DNA from 3 places in the Streptomyces sp. NPDC107521 genome. Region 2 is predicted to be linked to each of the others. Evidence: riboswitches for the same ligand, from Rfam matches in the RefSeq annotation. Region 2 holds a riboswitch; each other region holds the start of a gene.
The links. A riboswitch is a leader RNA that binds a small molecule or an ion and turns the genes downstream of it on or off. The one in region 2 is predicted to bind cobalamin.
Positions count from the first base shown of each region.

Region 1: another riboswitch for cobalamin. It lies ahead of ACZ7LB_RS04500 (ABC transporter substrate-binding protein); the one in region 2 lies ahead of ACZ7LB_RS26275 ((2Fe-2S) ferredoxin domain-containing protein).
Region 3: another riboswitch for cobalamin. It lies ahead of ACZ7LB_RS14150 (acyl-CoA thioesterase); the one in region 2 lies ahead of ACZ7LB_RS26275 ((2Fe-2S) ferredoxin domain-containing protein).

Region 1 is NZ_JBVKAT010000002.1:311,002-317,130, forward strand. Features, by position in the region: gene ACZ7LB_RS04490 (hypothetical protein) at 1-421, opposite strand, end outside; gene ACZ7LB_RS04495 (hypothetical protein) at 636-797, shown strand; cobalamin riboswitch at 1,575-1,742, shown strand; gene ACZ7LB_RS04500 (ABC transporter substrate-binding protein) at 1,773-2,819, shown strand; gene ACZ7LB_RS04505 (FecCD family ABC transporter permease) at 2,816-4,177, shown strand; gene ACZ7LB_RS04510 (ABC transporter ATP-binding protein) at 4,174-4,962, shown strand; gene ACZ7LB_RS04515 (FG-GAP-like repeat-containing protein) at 5,407-6,129, shown strand, end outside.
Region 2 is NZ_JBVKAT010000021.1:71,247-77,375, forward strand. Features, by position in the region: gene ACZ7LB_RS26255 (helix-turn-helix domain-containing protein) at 1-1,147, opposite strand, end outside; gene ACZ7LB_RS26260 (ATP-binding protein) at 1,299-1,715, shown strand; gene ACZ7LB_RS26265 (hypothetical protein) at 1,712-1,873, shown strand; gene ACZ7LB_RS26270 ((2Fe-2S)-binding protein) at 2,288-3,037, opposite strand; gene ACZ7LB_RS26275 ((2Fe-2S) ferredoxin domain-containing protein) at 3,034-3,453, opposite strand; cobalamin riboswitch at 3,516-3,636, opposite strand; gene ACZ7LB_RS26280 (sulfite exporter TauE/SafE family protein) at 3,781-4,524, opposite strand; gene ACZ7LB_RS26285 (rhodanese-like domain-containing protein) at 4,521-4,886, opposite strand; gene ACZ7LB_RS26290 (rhodanese-like domain-containing protein) at 5,331-5,936, opposite strand; gene ACZ7LB_RS26295 (MBL fold metallo-hydrolase) at 6,065-6,129, opposite strand, start outside.
Region 3 is NZ_JBVKAT010000008.1:7,067-13,195, reverse strand. Features, by position in the region: gene ACZ7LB_RS14155 (GNAT family N-acetyltransferase) at 224-787, shown strand; gene ACZ7LB_RS14150 (acyl-CoA thioesterase) at 891-1,349, opposite strand; cobalamin riboswitch at 1,400-1,620, opposite strand; gene ACZ7LB_RS14145 (AfsR/SARP family transcriptional regulator) at 2,476-5,523, shown strand; gene ACZ7LB_RS14140 (AfsR/SARP family transcriptional regulator) at 6,013-6,129, opposite strand, start outside.

The DNA of each region.
Region 1 (6,129 bases), on a different contig from region 2:
CGCGGTCGTGCAGCGCCTCCTCCAGGGCCTGGGCGTGCGCCTGCTTGCGCCGGGCCTCCTCGTCGGCCCGGGCGAGCTGGTCCTCCAGCTTCTGCCGCTTCCCGGCCGGCCTGTTGGACCGCAGCGCCTCGCGGTGCAGTTCCCGCAGCCGCTGCTCCGCCTCGGGCGTGAGGGCCATCCCCTCCTCCCGGAGGTCGGCGACGAGGGTGGCGACGAAGTCCCACCCCGGGAGGCGGTCGCCCTTCAGGTAGCGGGTCAGGGTGCTGGGGTCCACGTGCCGCCGCGCGGCGTACCGCCGGACGCTCACCCCCAGCCGGAGGAAGATCATCCGCAGGTCCTCGACGAAGGCCCGCTTCTCCGGTACGAGGTCCTCCCCGAGCGGTGCCAAGCGCGCCGCGCCCACCGCGTCCCGTGTGCCCATGCTCCACCCACCGTCCCCTCAACAGGGCCCAGTATCACGTCCGTTGGGGCTTCCGGCGGCGAGCTTCCGTTGCCATCCACGAACGGCAACGGTCGGCCCGCTGCCGACCTCGGGTGTCAACGCGGAGGGGATTCCCGGCGGCGCCCGCGCCCCGGCACGCTGGGGTCCGGGCCGGCCCACGGAGAACTCCGACACACGCGGGAGGAACACGCAGATGAACGATCACGGTGCCCCGGTGCGGGAACAGCCCCCGCCACCGGCCCCGCCGCCCCTCTGGCGGCGGCTCTGCCAGCGGGCGCTCCTGGGAGCCACCGGGGCGCTCGGCGCCGCAGCGGTCACCTGGCTGAGGGCCTGGTGGGAGGACCACAGCGGGTAGCCGGGGCCGTTGCCGGGTCCGGGGTTCCGGCCACCGCCCGGCACCCGGCACCCGGCACCCGGCACCCGGGGGCAGGGGGCCGGGGGCAGGGGCCGGGGGCAGGTCCGCCACCGGCCCCCGGGGCGGGAGGCCGGGCCCGGGTGCGCTGCCCGACACCCGGGGCCCCTGGCCGCCGCCCCGGGTTTCCGGGCCGCCGCCCCGGGTTTCCGGGCCGCCGCCCGGCCCGCGGGACCAGGGGCCGAGCCGCCTGCCGCCCGGCCCGCGGGACCAGGCTGCCGCCGGAACCGCGCGGCGGCCGGGGCATCACGGCTCCGGAATCGCGCGGCACCTGAGGCACCGTGGGTCCGGGCCCTCACGGGGGCCGCGCGTCGCCGGGTGGGGGCCCGCGCGGGGTCCCGGGCACGGTGGGTCCGGGCACGGTGGGTCCGGGCCCGCACGTGTCCAGGCCGTCGCCGGACCGGGACCGGCGCGGGGCCGGCCGCCGCCGGAAGCGCGGAGCCGCCGCACCGGGCGCGGGCACGTGGGCCGGAACGGGACCACCGGCCACCCCCGCCCACTCGCGTCCCGGCACCCCCGCGCCCGCGTCCCGGCTCCGGACCCGCACCCCGCCCCCGAGCCCGACGGCCGGTCCCGCACCGCTCCCCGGCCGGGCCCCGGGCCCGCTGCCCGGCGGGGCCGGGCACGGCCCCGGCGCGCACGCCCCGGGCCCCTCGCCGGCCGCCCCCGCGCGCGGCCGGGCCGGGCCCCGGCCCGACCACCCTGTCGGCGCCGAACGCGGGAAACGTACTATCGCCAGGTCATCGCCGCGACGGGAGTCAGGAAGCCGGTGCGAGTCCGGCACGGTCCCGCCACTGTGACCGGGGAGCGCGTCCGCTCCGCACACCGTCGTGTGCGAAGGGGCGTCGACCCGGGAGTCAGGACACTGGTCCGTCGCGGGCCCATTCCGAGGAGCGCGGACTCCCCAGGAGGCTCTACGTGTACGACGGCATGCCCCATGCCCCCCTGTCCTCTTCCACCCCCGCCCGTCGGCGCCGCCCGGCGCGTGCCGCGGCCGCCGCCCTCACCGCGGCCGTCGCCCTGCTCGCCGGATGCGGACCGGCCGACGACGGCGACGGGAAGCCGGCGGCCCGGCCCGCCGCCGGGTTCCCCGTCACCGTCGACAACTGCGGTGTGCGCACCACGTACGACCGGCCGCCGTCCCGGGTGGTCACCATCCATCAGCACCCGGCGGAGCTCATGCTCTCCCTCGGCCTGGCGGACCGCATGGTCGGCACGGCCTTCCCCGACTCCGCCGTCCTGCCCGAGTTGGCCGAGGAGTACGCGGCCGTCCCGGAACTGGCCGCGCGGGAGCCGTCGTTCGAGACCGTGCTGGAGGCCGATCCCGACCTCGTCTACGGCGGCTACGCCAGCGCCTTCGACGAGAGCCAGGGCCGGTCCCGCAAGGCCTTCGCCGACGCCGGGATCAACACCCACCTCAACCGCGAGTACTGCGGCGGGAAGCGGGTGACGATGCGGGACACCTACGACGAGATCCGCACCATCGGCACCGTCTTCGGCGTCCCGGACCGGGCCGGGAAGCTGGTCGCCGACCTGGAGGACCGCGTCGAGGGGGCCGTCACCGCCGTGCGCGGCGAGCCCGAGGTGCCCGTCTTCGTGTACGACAGCGGCGACAAGACCGCCTTCACCGCGGGCGGCCGGAGCCTGGGCACCGAACTGATCCGGCTGGCCGGCGGCCGGAACGTCTTCGCCGACCTCGACGACGTCTTCGGCGACGTCTCCTGGGAGCAGGTCGTGGCGCGCGCCCCCGAGGTCATCGCCATCTACGACTACGCCGACGACAGCGCCGGGAGCGTCGAGCGGAAGAAGCGGTTCCTGCTGTCCCAGCCCGCGCTCGCCGACGTGCCCGCGATCCGGGACAAGCGGTTCGTCGTCCTGCCGCTGACCGCCACCCTGGTCGGCATCCGCTCGGCGCACGCGGTCGAGGACCTGGCCCGCGGGCTGCACCCCGAGAGCTTCCGGTGACCCGCGCCGCCCCCGGGGCCCGGGCCCCGGGGGGAGGACGGCGGCGGACCCCCGGGCGGAACGCGGACCCCTCCGGGCCGGACCCGGACCGCGCCGCCCCGGACCCCGACCGCGCGGAACCGGCCCCCGACCCCACCGGTCCCCCACAGGAGCCCACCGGTCCCCCGCCGGGGCCTGGCGGATCCCCACCGGGGCCCACCGGCACCGGCACCCGGACCGGGACCGGGACCGCCGAGAACCTCGGCACCGGAGCCGCCGAGGCCCCCGGCACCGGGCCCGCCCAGGACCCCGCCGAGCCCGCCGAGCCCGCCGCGCGCCGTACCGCCCCGGCCGTCGCCCTGCTCGTGCTCGGCGCCCTGCTCCTCGTCTCCCTCACGGCGGGCCTGGCGGTCGGCTCCGTGCGGGTCCCGCCGGGCCAGGTGTGGGGCATCGTGGCGCACGCGCTCGGCGCCGCCCCGGGGGAACCGGACTGGCCGCGGGCGCGGGAGACCATCGTGCTGGACGTCCGGGCGCCGCGGGTGCTGCTCGGCGCGGTGACCGGCGCCGGGCTCGCGGTGGTCGGCACCGCGTTGCAGGCCCTGGTGCGCAATCCGCTCGCCGAGCCCTATCTGCTGGGCGTCTCCTCGGGCGCCTCCCTCGGCGCGGTCACCGTGATCGTCTTCGGTGTCACCCTGTTCGGCCCGGTCTCCCTGCCGCTGGCCGCGTTCCTCGGCGCGCTCGCCGCGCTGGTCCTCGTCTACGCCACCGCGCGCACCGGCGGGCGGATCACCTCCGCCCGCCTGGTGCTGTCCGGGGTGGCCGTCGCGGCGGTGCTCACCGCGGTCCTCGACCTGCTGCTGCTCACCACCGACCGGGGCAACGAGGCCCGCGCGGTGCTCGCGTGGACCCTCGGCGGGCTCGGCGGGGTCGCCTGGGACACCCTGTGGCTGCCCTGCGCGGCCCTGCTGCTCGGGCTCGGGGTGCTCATGGCGCAGGCCCGGCGGCTGAACCTGCTGCTGGCCGGGGAGGAGGCGGCCACCACCATGGGGCTGGACGTGGGCCGGTTCCGCGCCCGGATGTTCGTCCTGCTCTCCCTGGTCACCGGCGTCCTGGTGGCGGCGACCGGGCCGATCGGGTTCGTCGGCCTGATGATGCCGCACATCGTGCGGCTGTTCGTCGGCGGCGACCACCGCCGGGTGCTGCCGACGGCGGCGCTCGGCGGGGCGGTCTTCCTCGTCTGGGCGGACATCGCGGCGCGCACCGTCGCCGCCCCGCTGGAGATCCCCGTAGGGGTGCTCACGGCGCTGTGCGGGGGCCCGTTCTTCCTGTGGCTGATGCGCAGGGACGCCCGGCGCGGCACCGGCCGGGGGGCGGCATGAGCGCGGCCGGGCTCTCCCTCGACGGCGTCACCCTGACCGCCGGGGCGCGCGCCCTGGTGCGGGACGTCAGCCTGACCGCCCGGCCGGGCGAGACCATCGGCCTGGTGGGTCCCAACGGCAGCGGCAAGTCCAGCCTGCTGCGCACCGTCTACCGGGTGCTGCGGCCCGGCTCCGGCCGGGTCCTGGTCGACGGGGAGGACGCCTGGTCGCTGCCGGTGCGGCGGCTGGCCCGGACCGTCGCGGCGGTGGTGCAGGAACCGGCCGCCGACTTCGACCTCGCCGTCCGCGAGGTCGTCGCGATGGGCCGGACCCCGCACAAGCGGCTGCTCGACGGCGACACCCCCGAGGACGCCGCGTTCGTCCGCTCCGCGCTCACCGCCGTGGACGCGGTCCACCTGGCCGACCGGCCCTTCGACCGGCTCTCCGGCGGCGAGCGCCAGCGCGTCCTCATCGCCCGCGCCCTCGCCCAGCGGCCCGCCCTCCTCGTGCTCGACGAACCCACCAACCACCTGGACATCCGGCACCAGTTGTCCGTCCTGGGCACGCTGCGCCGGCTGCCCGCGACGGTGCTGCTGGCGCTGCACGACCTCAACCTGGCCGCGTACTACTGCGACCGCCTCTACGTGCTGTCCGGGGGCGAGGTCACCGCCTCCGGCCCGCCCGCCGAGGTGCTCACCCCCCGGCTGCTGGCCGAGGTGTACGGGGTCGCGGCGGAGGTCGCCGTCCATCCCCGGACGGGGGCACCGCAGGTGACGTTCCTCCCGGAGGAGGCGGGGGACGGCTGACGGCCGGACGCGGGCCGGACGGCGCTGGGCACCCGACGGCGCCCGACGGGGCGGGCCGGGGCGGAGGGCGGTGGCCGGGGCGGGACGGAGGGCACCGGCGCGTGCCGGACCGGAGGAAGGACCGGGGCCTGCCGGACGGCGGCCGTGCCGGGAAGCGCGCGGCTCCCCTCCCCGAGCCCCTGCGGGCGCCCCGGTCACGCCCCGTCATGCCCCGCCCCGCGCCCCTTCCGCACCGCCCCCGCGGACGGGCCGGTTCCGGCCTCCCGGCGGCCCGCCCCGGCGCACCAGCCGCAGGTCAGACGGGTGCGGGGTGCTAGGATCCGGCCACTCGCCTGGGGGGGGTGCCGGTACGTCCCGCGCGGTGCCGCCGCTCCGCGGCCCGCCGTCCGACGGTGTGCGCGCGGTCCTCCACGGCTTCGTCCACCGTCCCGGAGAGGTCCCCGCATGGGCAGACGTGCCCTTCTACGAGGCGCCACCGCCACCGCTGTCTCCCTCACGCTCGCCCTCGGCCTCGGCACCCTCCCGGCGGGCTCCGCGCACGCGGCCGCCGCCGGTGACGCGATCGTCCCGGCCGCCACGGCCATGGTCCCCGCCACGGACCTGCTCAGCGCGGGGCCCTCCGGGTTCCTGCGCCACGAGCGGGGGCGCGGCCGGCTGTGGACGACGTACGACGGCGCCGACACGGTCGTCGACCCGGACGGCGGGGACGGGTACGCCGACCCGGCCACCGGGGCGGGCTCGGACGTGGTCGCCCACCACGACCCCGCCGCCCGGACCGTGACCCTGCGCGACATGGCCTCCGGCGAGGTCACCGTCGTCGGACTCCCGGACGGGCACTCCTACTTCAGCACGCTCGGGTCGACCGTCGTCACCACGTCCGGGACGCCCGGCACGGGCCGCTCCTGGCACCTGCTGGACGCGCGCGAGGACGGCTCCGTCGCCGACCGCGCGGTGGAGGGCGTGCCGGCCGGCGCCACCCTGTGGCCCGCCATCGGCGCGGCCGACGCGCACGGCCAGGTGGTGCGCTACGAGGCGGGCGGCAGCCAGGTCACCGGATGGCTCGACGCCGACCGGGGCCGCGTCGTCCGCCTGCCGTACCAGGTGCCGAGCTGGTACCACCTCGTCGCGCTCGGCCCCACCCACCTGGTGTGGTTCTACGACGGCACC
Region 2 (6,129 bases):
TGCGCTCCGAGGAAAGATCGCCGGACGTGTCGATGACGCGGCGGGCCTCTTCAGCAGCCTGCTCGGGCTCGTTCGCGTCCGCCAGCGCCACGGCCAACCATGAGCGGTACAGCGCGACCTCCCGGGCGTGGGTGGCGTCGTAGCGTCCCAGCACGTCCTGGAGTAGCGGCACCGCGCGCAGCGGGCGGCGCAGCTCGGTGAACACCCGGGCGTCCATGACCTCCAGCTCCTCGCGGTTCACCCAATAGGCCCACGTCGGCGCGGGAGGGCCGTCCGTGGCATCCAGCGCGGCGTGGGCCTCCCCGAGAGCCCGCAGGGCCGGTTGCGCCTCCCCGGCACGCGTGTGCGCCCAAGCCACGCGGTCCAGGAACAGGGCGCGGGTTGTGGCCGGAGCGTCCGGCCCGGCCTCGGAGACCGCTGCCTTCGCCAGTTCCAGGCCCTTCCGTTCCCGGCCGCTGTTCGTCAGGTGGTAGGCGAGGCTGCCCGCGAGTTGTGCCACCAGCGGCGCGTCCCCGGCCTGGCGGGCGGCCGAGAGTCCGAGCCGGTAGGCGTGCTCCGCGTCGTCACCCCGACCGGCGTCGGAGGCGATCCATCCGGCGATCTGGCCCAACTCCCCGATCTGTACGAGCAGGCCGCGCCCCGTCTCCTCGGAGTGCTCGGACTCGCGGTACAGGCGGACGGCGGCGCGCAGCTCGCGGAAGGCGGGGGCGATCAGGTCTCCGCCGGACAGCACATCGTCCGCGAGCCGGAGGCCGTGGACGCGAGCCGCCAGGCCGTCCACGGTGGTGGCGCCGATCCGACGGCCACGGGGGGTCGCCAGGGGCTCCAGCGCGTCCCCGTCGGGCAGAAAGTCCGCGAGGGTGGCCGCGACCCCGGGAAGGGTGGCCTGAGCATCCCCCCGGGCGTACGCGGCGGCCTGCTCCAGCTCACGCAGCGGCACACCGAGTACCTGGGCGAAGGTGGGCAGCCACGCGTCCGGGATGCGCTCCCCGCGCTCCCATCGGGAGACCTCGTGCCGTGTGATCGACTGGGCGCCGGACACGGCGCACAGCACGGCGGCGAACTGCCGCTGCGAGCGGCCGGAGTGCCGCCGCAGATCGGCGAGGTAGGCGCCGAACTCGCGGCGTCGCTCGGTGGTGTCGCTCATGGTGGCCCCCTTCCGTATCTAGTGTGGCCCCTCCCTGGCCCCCTGGTTGGCTCCTCCGCATGATCACGCACCCCGGTTACCTGAACGCGAAGCGCCCCGGCGACCGCGCGAACGGCCCCGGGGCTGGCCGATCTGAAGGAAGCAGACCGACATGCCGCAACCTACAACCCGGGCCCGCCAGACCGGGCACCCCGGGTACAGCGAGACCCTGCCGAGGCAGCCCGAGAGCGCAGCCACCGCGCGGCGCCTGCTTCGTACCGCCTGTGCCGTCTGGGGGCTGGACGCATTGGCCGAGGACGGGGCGCTGATCGTCTCCGAGTTGGTGGCCAACGCCGTGCAGCACGCCCGGCGGGAATCCATCCGGGTCGTCATCGACCGTCCCGGCGCTGCGCGGGTACGTGTCGGCGTCGCGGATCTCTCCCGGGCGCGGCCGTTGCAGCGCGAAGCCGACGACAGTGAAGAAGGCGGGCGCGGTCTGCGCCTCGTGGCGGTGCTGGCCGCCGACTGGGGCACGGATGAGCGGCGCTGGGGCAAGATCGTGTGGGCGGACCTGGAGGGGCGCGGGTGACCACGGGAGAGACCCCCGGCCGCAGCGCGGCGCGCGCCCATCTGTCCCAGTTGATCGAGCTGTTCGGCACGGACGGATGCCTGCGGATCAGTACGGCCCCGGCTGAACCCGAGCCGCCCGCCGTCGGCGCAGAGGCCGAGGGCGACGAGCAAAACTGACCGCCCCAAGGCGCGGCGAAGCCCCGGCCGGTGAACTCCACCGAGCCGGGGCTTCGTCGTCTCACGCAGATCTCACGGACTCCGTGGAACGAGCCGGAAAAGCTGGCCCTGACCTGGACGTTTGTGCACTCCCCGGAACTCACAGACCTCTGTGGACGGTGTTTCGTTCACTGGGGGTCAAGGGGTCGCAGGTTCAAATCCTGTCGTCCCGACTGGAGACAGTCGCGGGTCGGGGCCGGTTCCGGAGTCATCCGGAACCGGCCCTCGGTCATTTCCGGGCACCGGCCGGGGACCGGCGCCCTCGGCCGGGGCCGACGGGCCACGAGGGACGGACCCGGCGGGGCGGCTTTCGGCGGCCGTGTCCGGCCCCGGTCCGGGCCGCTCCGACCGCTGTCCGGCGCGCTCCGACGTGCCTCACCGCGGCGCCCGCCCCCGCGCGCGGCCGGCGAGACCGCAGTCGCCGCACTTCGAGCCGTCCGGCGCGCGGTAGTAGAGGCAGCAGCTCAGGCGGCGGAACGTGAGGTCGGGGCCGGTGAGCGTGCCGGTGCCCGCCAGGCGTCCGGTGTCCAGCAGCGTGGTCGTGAGGTCGGTGAGCGGTCCGCGTGCGGCGGGGCGGTGCGCCAGCAGGGCGCGGGCCGCCTCGGCGAGCGCCGACGCCGAGTTGCCGTCCAGCAGCCGCGGGGCGACCTTCACGCGCAGGCCGTCGGCCAGCGCCGACAGATGGCGTGTCACCTGCTGGTACAGCGCGTGGGCGGGGCCGTCGTCGAGCCGGTCGACGTGCAGTCCGGCGGGCCGGGGCAGCCGGAGGGCCGGTCCGTCGTCGGCCCGTTGCAGCCCGTCGAGGTCGAGCACGATCCCGTGCAGGACGACGCAGGCCAGCGCCGGTGACCAGAGGCGCGCGGCATGGCCGAGCTGGGCGATGGAGACGTCGACGCGCGGCTCCCGGGTGCGGTGGCGGCGGGCGACGGCTTCGGCGAGGTCGGTGAAGCCCTCCGCGTAGGAACGGGCGACCGGGTGCCAGCCGTCGTCCCGTCCGCCGGTCCGCAGGGCGAAGAAGCCGCCGAGATCCGCCACGTCCCGCAGCGCGGCGGTGACGGACGCGGACGAGGCACGGGCCCGGTGCGCGGTGCCGACTCCTCCCCGGTTCTCCGTCCGCACGATCACGAGGCCGTACGCCGTCGGGCCGTACGCCGTCGCGGCGGCGTGATGGCGTAGAGGTCGAGGATGTCCGGCAGGGGCGCGACGCCCGGTCCGCCGGCGCGTGCCCAGGCGGCGACGTCCTCGGTCGCGTCCGGGTCGTTGACCAGGCCCAGCCAGACGGGCCGGGCCCCGGCGGCCCGGCCCGCGGCGGAGGGCAGTACGACGACGACGTTGGCCTGGTCGCAGACGTCCAGGCAGGCGGACACCCGCACCGGGACCTGGGCGCGCAGACGCGCCGTCTGGGCGGCGTGGTCGACGCCGGTCACCTTGGGGCTGCCGCAGCAGCAGTCGCGGCACACGACGACACGGCACGGCACGGGGCCGTCCGCCGCTCCGGTGGGGGTGCCGTCAGTGGTTCGTCCGGTCGGCGTCGCGGGCATGCGGTGCCGTTCCTCTCTCCGGGGAGATCCGCCCCGTGGTTCGTCGAGGGGGCGACCGCGTGAGTCTCCTGGCTCTCGGGTCGATGCCCGTCCCGGCCTTCCGGCCCGCTGGGGCCGTGGCCGTCCTGGGATCCGCTCGCCGATCACAGTGGCGGGACCGCGCCGGATTCACACCGGCTTCCTCGTTCCGCCGTCGCCCTTGTCGCCGGCCATCCTGCCATCGCGGGGCGCGCCCGCACCACGGTGCCCCACCCGGCCCGGTGGAGCCGGGACCGCGCGGCACCGCCCGGGACCGGCACGGCGGGCGGCACGGAAGCGGCGGAGGGGTCAGACGAACGCGTCGGCGAGCATGAAGGCCGCGACCGCGAGCAGGGCGTAGGCGAAGACGCGCTGCAGCGTGTTGCCGCTGAGCCGTCGCGCATGGCGTTTGCCGTCCCAGGCACCGAGGATCGCGGCGGCGGTGAAGGGCGCGATGACGGCCCAGTCCAGATGGACTCCGGTACCGGCCCGGGCGCCGAGCGCGGCGGCGGAGTTGATGGTGATGACCAGCAGACTGGTGCCGATGGCCCGGCGCATCGGGAGGTTGAGCACCCGCGTCAGGGCGGGCACGGCGAGGAATCCGCCGCCCACACCCAGCAGCCCGGTCACGGCGCCGAGCCCGGCACCGGCGGCACCGGCCCCGACGGGGCGCACCTCGCCCCCGGCCGCGGCGGACGAGGGACGCAGCATGCGCAGCGCGGCGAGTCCCGCGACGGCGGCGAAGGCGACGGTCAGCCCCGCCTGGGGCAGATGCCCGGCGGCCGTACCGGCGAGCATGGCGGGGACGATGCCCGCCGCCGCGAACAGCAGTCCGGTCCGCCAGGCCACGTTGCCGTCCCGGGCGTGCCCGGCGAGCGCGGTGACGGACGTCAGGGTGACGATGATCAGGCTGGTGGTGATCGCCTCGGCGGGCTCCATGCCGATCAGATAGGTCAGGGCCGGGACGGCCAGAACGCTGCCGCCACCGCCGAGGCCGCCGAGCGCCAGGCCGACGACGGCTCCGGCCACCAGCGCGAGGATCAGGGCGGTCATGCCACCGAGCCCTCGTCGCCGCTTCCGCCGACCACCGGGTATCCGGCGGCGGCCCACTGCTTCATCCCGCCCTTGACGTCCACCGCCTCCGCGCCGCGCGCACGGAGCAGCTCGGCGGCCTTCTGCGAGCGGTTCCCGCTGCGGCATATCACCGTCAGCGGCCTGCCCCGGGCGGCCTTCGGCAGCGCCGCCCCCGTGACCAGGGCGGACAGTGGCGCGTGCATCGCGCCGGGCGCCCGCCCGGCGGTCCACTCGCCCCGCTCGCGGACGTCCAGCAGGACGTCCGGGGCGTCGGCGCCCAGGGTGCGCCGACGGGCCTCCTCGACGGTGACGCGCTTCTTGTCTCGGGAGAACGGGAACATCACGGGACCTCTTTCGTGCGGTCGTGCGGGTACGTCGTGCGGGAGCCGGAGCGGCCACCGGCGGCCCGGGACCGGGTGCGGTACCGGGCGGCCGCCCGCTGGGCCGGTGACGACGGGCCGACCCGGTGGCGGAGCGGAGTCGTCGACGGCGACCGCCCCACCGGCGGCGGCGTCGAGAACGGGGAGGCGTCGAGAACGGGGGGAGGCGGCGGTTCCGCCGCGCGATGCCTCCGCGAGGGGCTGCCGGGACCTGGGCGGCCCGCTCCGCGTGGCGCGGACGGTGCCCTCGGCGGCCGGCCCCGCGCGGTGCCGCCCGCCGGGCCCGGCCCCCGGCCGAGCGGGACGCCGGCGGGGCCGGGGGAGGACATCGGGGCGGCCACCGCGAGCGGGGTTCCCGGGACGGCCCTCAGCCCGGGGCCGTCGGCCGGGGCGGCCGCGGGACGCTCAGGACCCGCTCCCCGACGCTCGGGACCCGCTCTTCAGGGAGGCGACGACGGTGCCGACATCGGTGCGCGGGCCCCGGTTGTACGGCAGCTTGGACAGCATCATGCCCAGGGCGCAGGTGTTGCTGAGCGCGGCGAAGGTCAGCCCGGCGCCGATCGCGGTGCCGATCAGGTGCACGCCGGGGACGAAGAACCCCACGACGCCGCTGACGAGCACGATCGAGCCGGCGACGAGACGGACCTGACGCTCCAGTGCCCAGCGCTGCCGACCGCGGTCGACCGGGGCGCCGGAAGCCTCCCAGGCCATCATGCCGCCGTCGAGGACCCGCAGGTTCGGCAGGCCCGCCTCGGCGAGCGCCTCCTCGGCCTGCGCCGCGCGGGATCCGGCGCGGCAGACCAGCACCACGTCCTCGTCCAGGTGCCCGCGCAGCTCCGCACGGTGCTCGCGCAGGGTGTCCAGGGGCACGTTGTGGGCGCCGGGGATGTGGCCGGTCTCGAACTCGCCGGACGTCCGCACGTCGATCAGACGGGGGCCGTCACCGGTCTCGATCAGGTGCTGAAGGGCGGCGGGGGTGAAGACGGAGGTACGGGAAGCGTCGGTGGTCATGAGGACTACTCCGTGGAGAGGCAGCGGAACGGGAACGGAACGCGGGAGAGCGGGCGCGCCCGCACAGGGCTCGCCGGAAGGAGGTCCCGTGCGGGACGCCGGCGGTGGGAAGAGGGGAAGGCGGCGGGTCAGGCGGCGGCGGGCGTGTTCGCCAGGGCCCAGGCGGCCCAGCCGCCGAGCACGTCGGAGACGT
Region 3 (6,129 bases), on a different contig from region 2:
CGTGGGACGGCTTCACTCGGTGGCGTCCGTGTGCCGGGGGTGTCGGTCGGGGGTACTCCGGGGTCACATGGTGAGTGCGGTGCGTCGCGGCTTCGGTCGTGATGGTGAACCGACGGCCACGGCGGGGCGCGGGGAGGCCCGTCCGCGTGCCGGACCGGGGGAATGAGGACGACGAGGGCGAAGGCGGGGCGCTGCGCCCGCCCGTGGAGGGAAGGGGATACGGATGCTGTTGCGTGATGTCGAGTACGGGGACGTCGACGCCTACGTCAGGATGCGGTGCGATCCGGTGATGATGGCCGAGCTGGGCGGTCCGTTGCCCCGGGAGGGCATGGAGGAGAAGGTCCGGCGCGATGTCGAGCGGGCGCGGGCCGGGACCGACTGGACCAGGATGATCGTGCCCGACGCGGCCCGACCGGGGACGGTCGCGGGCACCGTCACCCTGTGGCCCCACCACACCGGGGCCGGGCTGATCTCCGAGATCGGGTGGATGGTGCTGCCCGAGTTCCAGGGACGGGGGTTCGGCAGGCGGGGCGTCCGCATGCTGCTCGAACAGGCCCGCGACGACGGCCGGTGGGGGCTCGTCCACGCCTTCCCCGCGACGACGAACGCCCCGTCGAACGGCATCTGCCGCGGTCTCGGGTTCCGCTTCCTGGGGGAGGAGGACGTGCCCTTCGCCGACCGGGTCCTGAGGAGCAACCACTGGGTCGTCGACCCGCGTACCGATCCGGTCCGACGGCGGTGCGCGGCGCCTCCCGTCCGTGTCACCCCGCCGCCCCGGACGGAGTGACGCGGAGGGCGGGAGTGACGCGGAGACGGGGCGGGCCGTCCGGGGGGTTCCGTCCCGGGCGGTCGGTACGGCCCCGGGCGGCCCCGGCCCGACCGGGCGGGGGTCAGTCCCCGGCCGGCGGCGGGGAGGCGAGCGCGGGGACGGGGCGGGGGGTGCCGTCGGCGTCGATGGCGACGAAGGTCAGTGTCGCCGTGGCGACCTCCGTCGTCGGACCCGAGTGGTTCCAGCGTTCGGCGGTCACCCGGACCCCGACCGTCATCGACGTCCGTCCGGCCCGCCGGAGGGCCGCCCCGACGCTCAGCAGGTCGCCGGCCCGCACGGGGGCCAGGAAGGTCATCCGGTCGACCGAGGCGGTGACGGCGGGGCCGCCCGCGTGCCGCCCCGCGGCGGCGGCCGCCGCGTCGTCGATGAGCCGCATCATCACACCGCCGTGGATGGTGCCGTACAGATTGGTGTCGTGCTCGCTCATGATGTGGGCGAGGACCACCCGTGAGTCGTCCGGGGTCTTGGTACGACGGGTGGTGGATACGGGGGCGGGGACGGTGACGGTGGGATCGGCCACGTCAACTCTCCTTCGCGAGTCGCGGCGGAACGTTTCCGCGCGCCGGACGTCCCGGGCGCGGGCAGCGGGCAGGTCTTCGGACTCGCGGGCGCGCCACTCCTCCCGGAGGGCTCCTACTGGCCGTCGCTTCCCGGCCCCGTCCGGGGCCAGTGCTGTATGACGGCGGTCGTTCCCGCTCACCGCTGCGGGGCAGTCCCGGATTCCCACCGGGTTCCCTCTTGCGACGCCTCCCGTCGGGCCGACGGGGCGAACCGGCTGCCCGGTCAGCCTACGCGGCGCCCCTGACCGGCCGGGACGCCAGGGGGAGGCGGGCCCCGTCGGCGTACGCGGGACACGCCCGCCGATGGGCGGTCCGGTGCGGGACCGGATGCCGCCCTTCGCGCCGTCGGGTCCGGGACCGTACGCGGTCCGGTCGCGCCGTCCGGCCCCGCCCGTACGCCGTCCGGTGCCGTCGTCCGGTCCGGAACCGAGTGCCGCCCGGCGGCCCCGTCCGGCCGCCGGCCGTGCCGCCCGGTCCGGCCTCCGTCCGTATGCCGCCGCCCCGTCCCGCTCCGCCGTCGTCGGCGTCCCGCCCCGTCGCCGGCGTCCGGCCCGTCCCGTACGTCGCGCGGTCCTGCCGTCCGGCGCCCGTCCGTACGCCTTCCGGTCCCGCCGCCGGGCGCCGTCCGTGCGTCGGCCCGATCCCGCCCTGCCCGCCCGCCTCCGGGCCGGGCCCTCTCGACCGCCTCCGGACGTCCGGCCCCCCTCGCCGCACCCGGGCCGGGCCCCGCCCGCGGCCCCGCCCCCGGGTCGTCCCCCGGCCGTGCCCGCGTCGTGCGACGGGCGTCGGACCGTGGGCGCGGGTGGCGCGTGGAGTTTCTTCTTCCGGGGTGGCGCAATTCGGCCGGAAAATGCCGGTGGAAAACTGAACACCGCTCACTTACGCCTGCGGAGAGTTTCCCGCACGAGCCCCATTCCGGCCGGATGCGTCTCCCTTACCGACGGTTCGCCCCGCGTTACCGCTCGGTAGCCGCATTCGTCGTCGTATCGTTGGCCGCGTGGGGGGTGGCGTCCTGGGTCGGGGTGGCAATCAGGGCGGTCGGACTACTGCTTCCGCCGTCCGGGAAGCACGGGGGGCAAGGGGTACATGGAGAAGCGGCTGGAATTCCGCGTCCTGGGACCGCTCGACGTGCGCGCCGGAGAGGATCAGGTTTCCCTCGGCGGCCACCGGCACCGCACCATTCTCACGCTCCTGCTGCTCGCGCCCGGCCATGTCGTCCCGGTCGACACCCTGATCGACGCCGTGTGGGACGAGCGGCCGCCCGCCACCGCGCGCACCCAGGTCTCCATCTGCATCGCGGCCCTGCGCAAGGTCTTCAAGAGCGTCGGCTGTCCGGACGAGATCATCGTCACCGCCCACCCCGGCTACCTGCTGCGGCTCGGCCGGCACTCGCTCGACACCGTCGAGTTCGCCGGGCTCGTCGCCGCGGCCGAGGCGGCGGTGCGCGAGGAGCGGCTGTCCGAGGCCGCCCGCGCCTACACGGAGGCGCTGCGGCTCTGGCGCGGACGGCCGTTCGCCGGTGTCACCGCCCACCGCGCCGAGGACGAGGCCCACCGGCTGGAGGAGTTGCGGCTCAACACCTTCGAGAACGCCACCGAGGTGCGGCTCCAACTCGGCGACCACCAGCGGGCGCTGCCCGACCTCGCGGCCATGGTCCGCAGACACCCGCTGCGCGAACGAGCCCGCCACCAGCTCATCACCGCCCAGTACCGCTCCGGGCGGCGGGCCGAGGCGCTGGAGACGTTCCAGGAGGGGCGCCGGCGGCTCAAGGAGGAACTCGGCATCGAGCCGGGCCCCGCCCTGGCCGAACTGCACCAGGCCATCCTCCAGGACCGGCCGTCGCTCTCCGCGCCCGAACCGGAGCCCGAGCCGGTCACCCCGCACACCCCGGCCTGCCCCCCGCTGGAACTGCCGCCCGACGTCTCGCGGTTGGCCGGGCGCAAGGAGGAACTGGCCCGGCTGGGCGCCCTGCTGGATCCCGACCGCACCGCGGGCGGCCCGGCCACCGGCCTGATCACCGGCGTCGGCGGCGTCGGCAAGACCAGCCTGGCCGTGCACTGGGGGCACAGCGTCGCGGGCCTCTTCCCCGACGGCCAGCTCTTCGCCGACCTGCACGGCTACGACGAGCGCCTCGAACCCACCCTGGCCGGTGAGGTGCTGGGCCGCTTCCTGCGCTCCCTCGCCGTGCCCGCCGCCCAGATCCCCGCCGCCCCGGAGGAGCGCGCGGCCCTCTACCGCAGCCTCCTCGCCGACCGGCGGGTCCTCGTCGTCCTCGACAACGTCCGCAGCCACGCCCAGGTCCGGCCGCTGCTGCCCAGCGGCGCCGGGTGCTGCGTCCTGGTCACGGGGCGCGAACAGTTACCGGAGCTGGTGGCCTGGCCGCCGAGGGCCTGGGTGCGGCTCGGGCCGCTCTCCCCGCACGAGGCGGTCGAACTGCTGGGAGGCATCGTCGGCGAGGACCGCGTCGCCGACGAGCCCGGCGCCACCGTCACCCTCGCCGAACTGTGCGACCTGCTGCCCCTGGCCCTGCGCATCGCCGGGGCCCGTCTCGCCTCGAAGCCGCACTGGTCGGTGGCCCATCTGGTGCGCCGGCTCAGCGACGAACGCAGCCGCCTCGACGAACTGAGCCAGGGCGAGTCGCAGGTCCGGGCCAGCTTCGCGCTGACCTACCGGGGGCTCGCCGAGCAGACCGCCCGGCTCTACCGCGGACTCGGCCTGCTGGACGTCCCGGACTTCGCCCCCTGGGTGGCCGCCGCCCTGCTCGACACCGACCCGCACACCGGTGAACGCCTGATAGAGGAACTGGTCGACGCCCGGTTCCTCGACGTCGTCGGGCCCGACACGGCCGGTCACACCCGCTACCGGTTCCCCAGCCTGCTCCGGCTGTTCGCCCGGGAGCGCGCCCAGGAGGAGAGCGAGCGGGAGCGCGACGCCGTCCTCGACCGCGTCCACCGCACCTATCTGTTCCTCGCCGCCGAGGCCCACCGGCGTTCCTACGGCGGGGACTTCAGCATCATCCACGGGACCGTCGCCCGGCGGCGGCTCGACCCCGAGACGACCGGCCGGCTGCTGGCCCGCCCCCTGGACTGGCTGGAGGCCGAACGGCTCTCCCTGGTCGCGGTCGTCGCCCGGACCGCCTCCGCCGGCATGGACGAGTTCGCCTGGGACCTCACCCTCTGTGTCCTGGTCCTCTTCGAGACCCGCAACTACCTCGACGACTGGCGGGAGTGCGCCGAGCGCTCGCTCGCCGCCGTCCGCGCCGCCGGGAACGCCCGCGGCGAGGCGGCCATGCTGCACGTCCTGGGCGCCCTGGAGATGCGGCTGCGGGACTTCACCACCGCCTACCACCTCTTCACCCGGGCCCTGCGCCTGCACGAGCAGGCCGGGGAGGCGCACGGCCGGGCCCTGGTCCTGCGCAACATGGCGATGATCGACGAGATGCGCGGCGAACTGGACTCCGCCATGCGGCACAGCACCGCCGCGCTGACCGTCTTCCGGGCCGTCGGCGACCGCTCCTCGGAGGCCCACGTCCTGAACAACATGGCGCAGATCCGCCTCGACCAGGACGACGTCGACGCGGCGCAGCGGCTCAGCGAGGAGTCCGTACGGGTCTCCGCCGCCATCGGGGAGGGCGGCGCGCGCAGCCTGGCCCTGGGCACCCACCGGCTGGCCCGGGTGCACCTGGCGCGCGGCGAGTACGTGCTCGCCGAGGAGGCCCTGCTGCGGGTCATCCACATCGTGCGGGGGCAGATGGACACCCTCGGTCTGGCCCACGGGCTGCTCGCCCTCGGCGAGGCGCGGACGGGCGCCGGGCGGTGGCGGGAGGCGCGGGCGACGCTGCACCAGGCCATGGAGGTGGCCGCGCTGCTGGACAGCCCGCTCGTCGAGGGCCGCATCAAGCTCGCCCTGGGCACCCTCGGCGGGAAATGCGGCGACCCGGACGAGGCCCGGCGGTATCTCCTCGGGGCATTGGCGGATTTCGACCGCATCGGTGTGCCGAAGTGGAGGGCGCGGGCGCGCACCGCCCTCGCGGAACTTTCCGGTAAGGAAGCCGGGCGCGGGCGACCGGTGGACGGAAAGGAAAACGGTGGCATTCCGGTTGGGGAGGATTGTCTTTCTTTACCGGAAGGCTGAACGATAATGAGCGGAAATCCCTCTTCTCTAGCGTAAGTGCCAACATTCCGCGAGGGGGAGAAGAAATGCCGAACAACCATGTGGTCCGTCCGCACGCCATGAAGCCGCCCACCGCCCCGCACGCCGCCCGGATGTTCCGGGGCGACGACGAGAGCTGGCACTGACCGCGCGCCGGGTCCATGACGAGGCGGGCCGCGGGGCCGTGAAGGGCTCCGCGGCCCGCCTCGTGCGTATCGGGGGCGTCGGGGGCGCCGACCGCCGCCCCGGACTTCGCCGGCCGTCCCGGATGCCGTCGCCCGCCCGCCCGCCTTTCGGGGCCGGGCGCCGGACGCCGTTCGCGGGGTCCGCGCCCGCCGTCCGGGCCGAGGGCGCGTCTCCTCCGTACGGCCCGGTGTCCCCGTCGGCGTATCGACGGCGGACGGCGCCCGCCGTGTGTCGGCGGGCGCCGGTGGACCGTGTCCCCGTCGAGGGTCCTTCCGCCGTGCCGGGTCAGCCCGCCGCCGAGGTGGGGGAGGGGAGCCGGGACGGCGCGGGCTGGGCGGCGGCGAACAGCAGCACCAGCCCGTGGAAGCGGTAGAGGGGGCGGCCCCGCAGGTCCACCCCGCA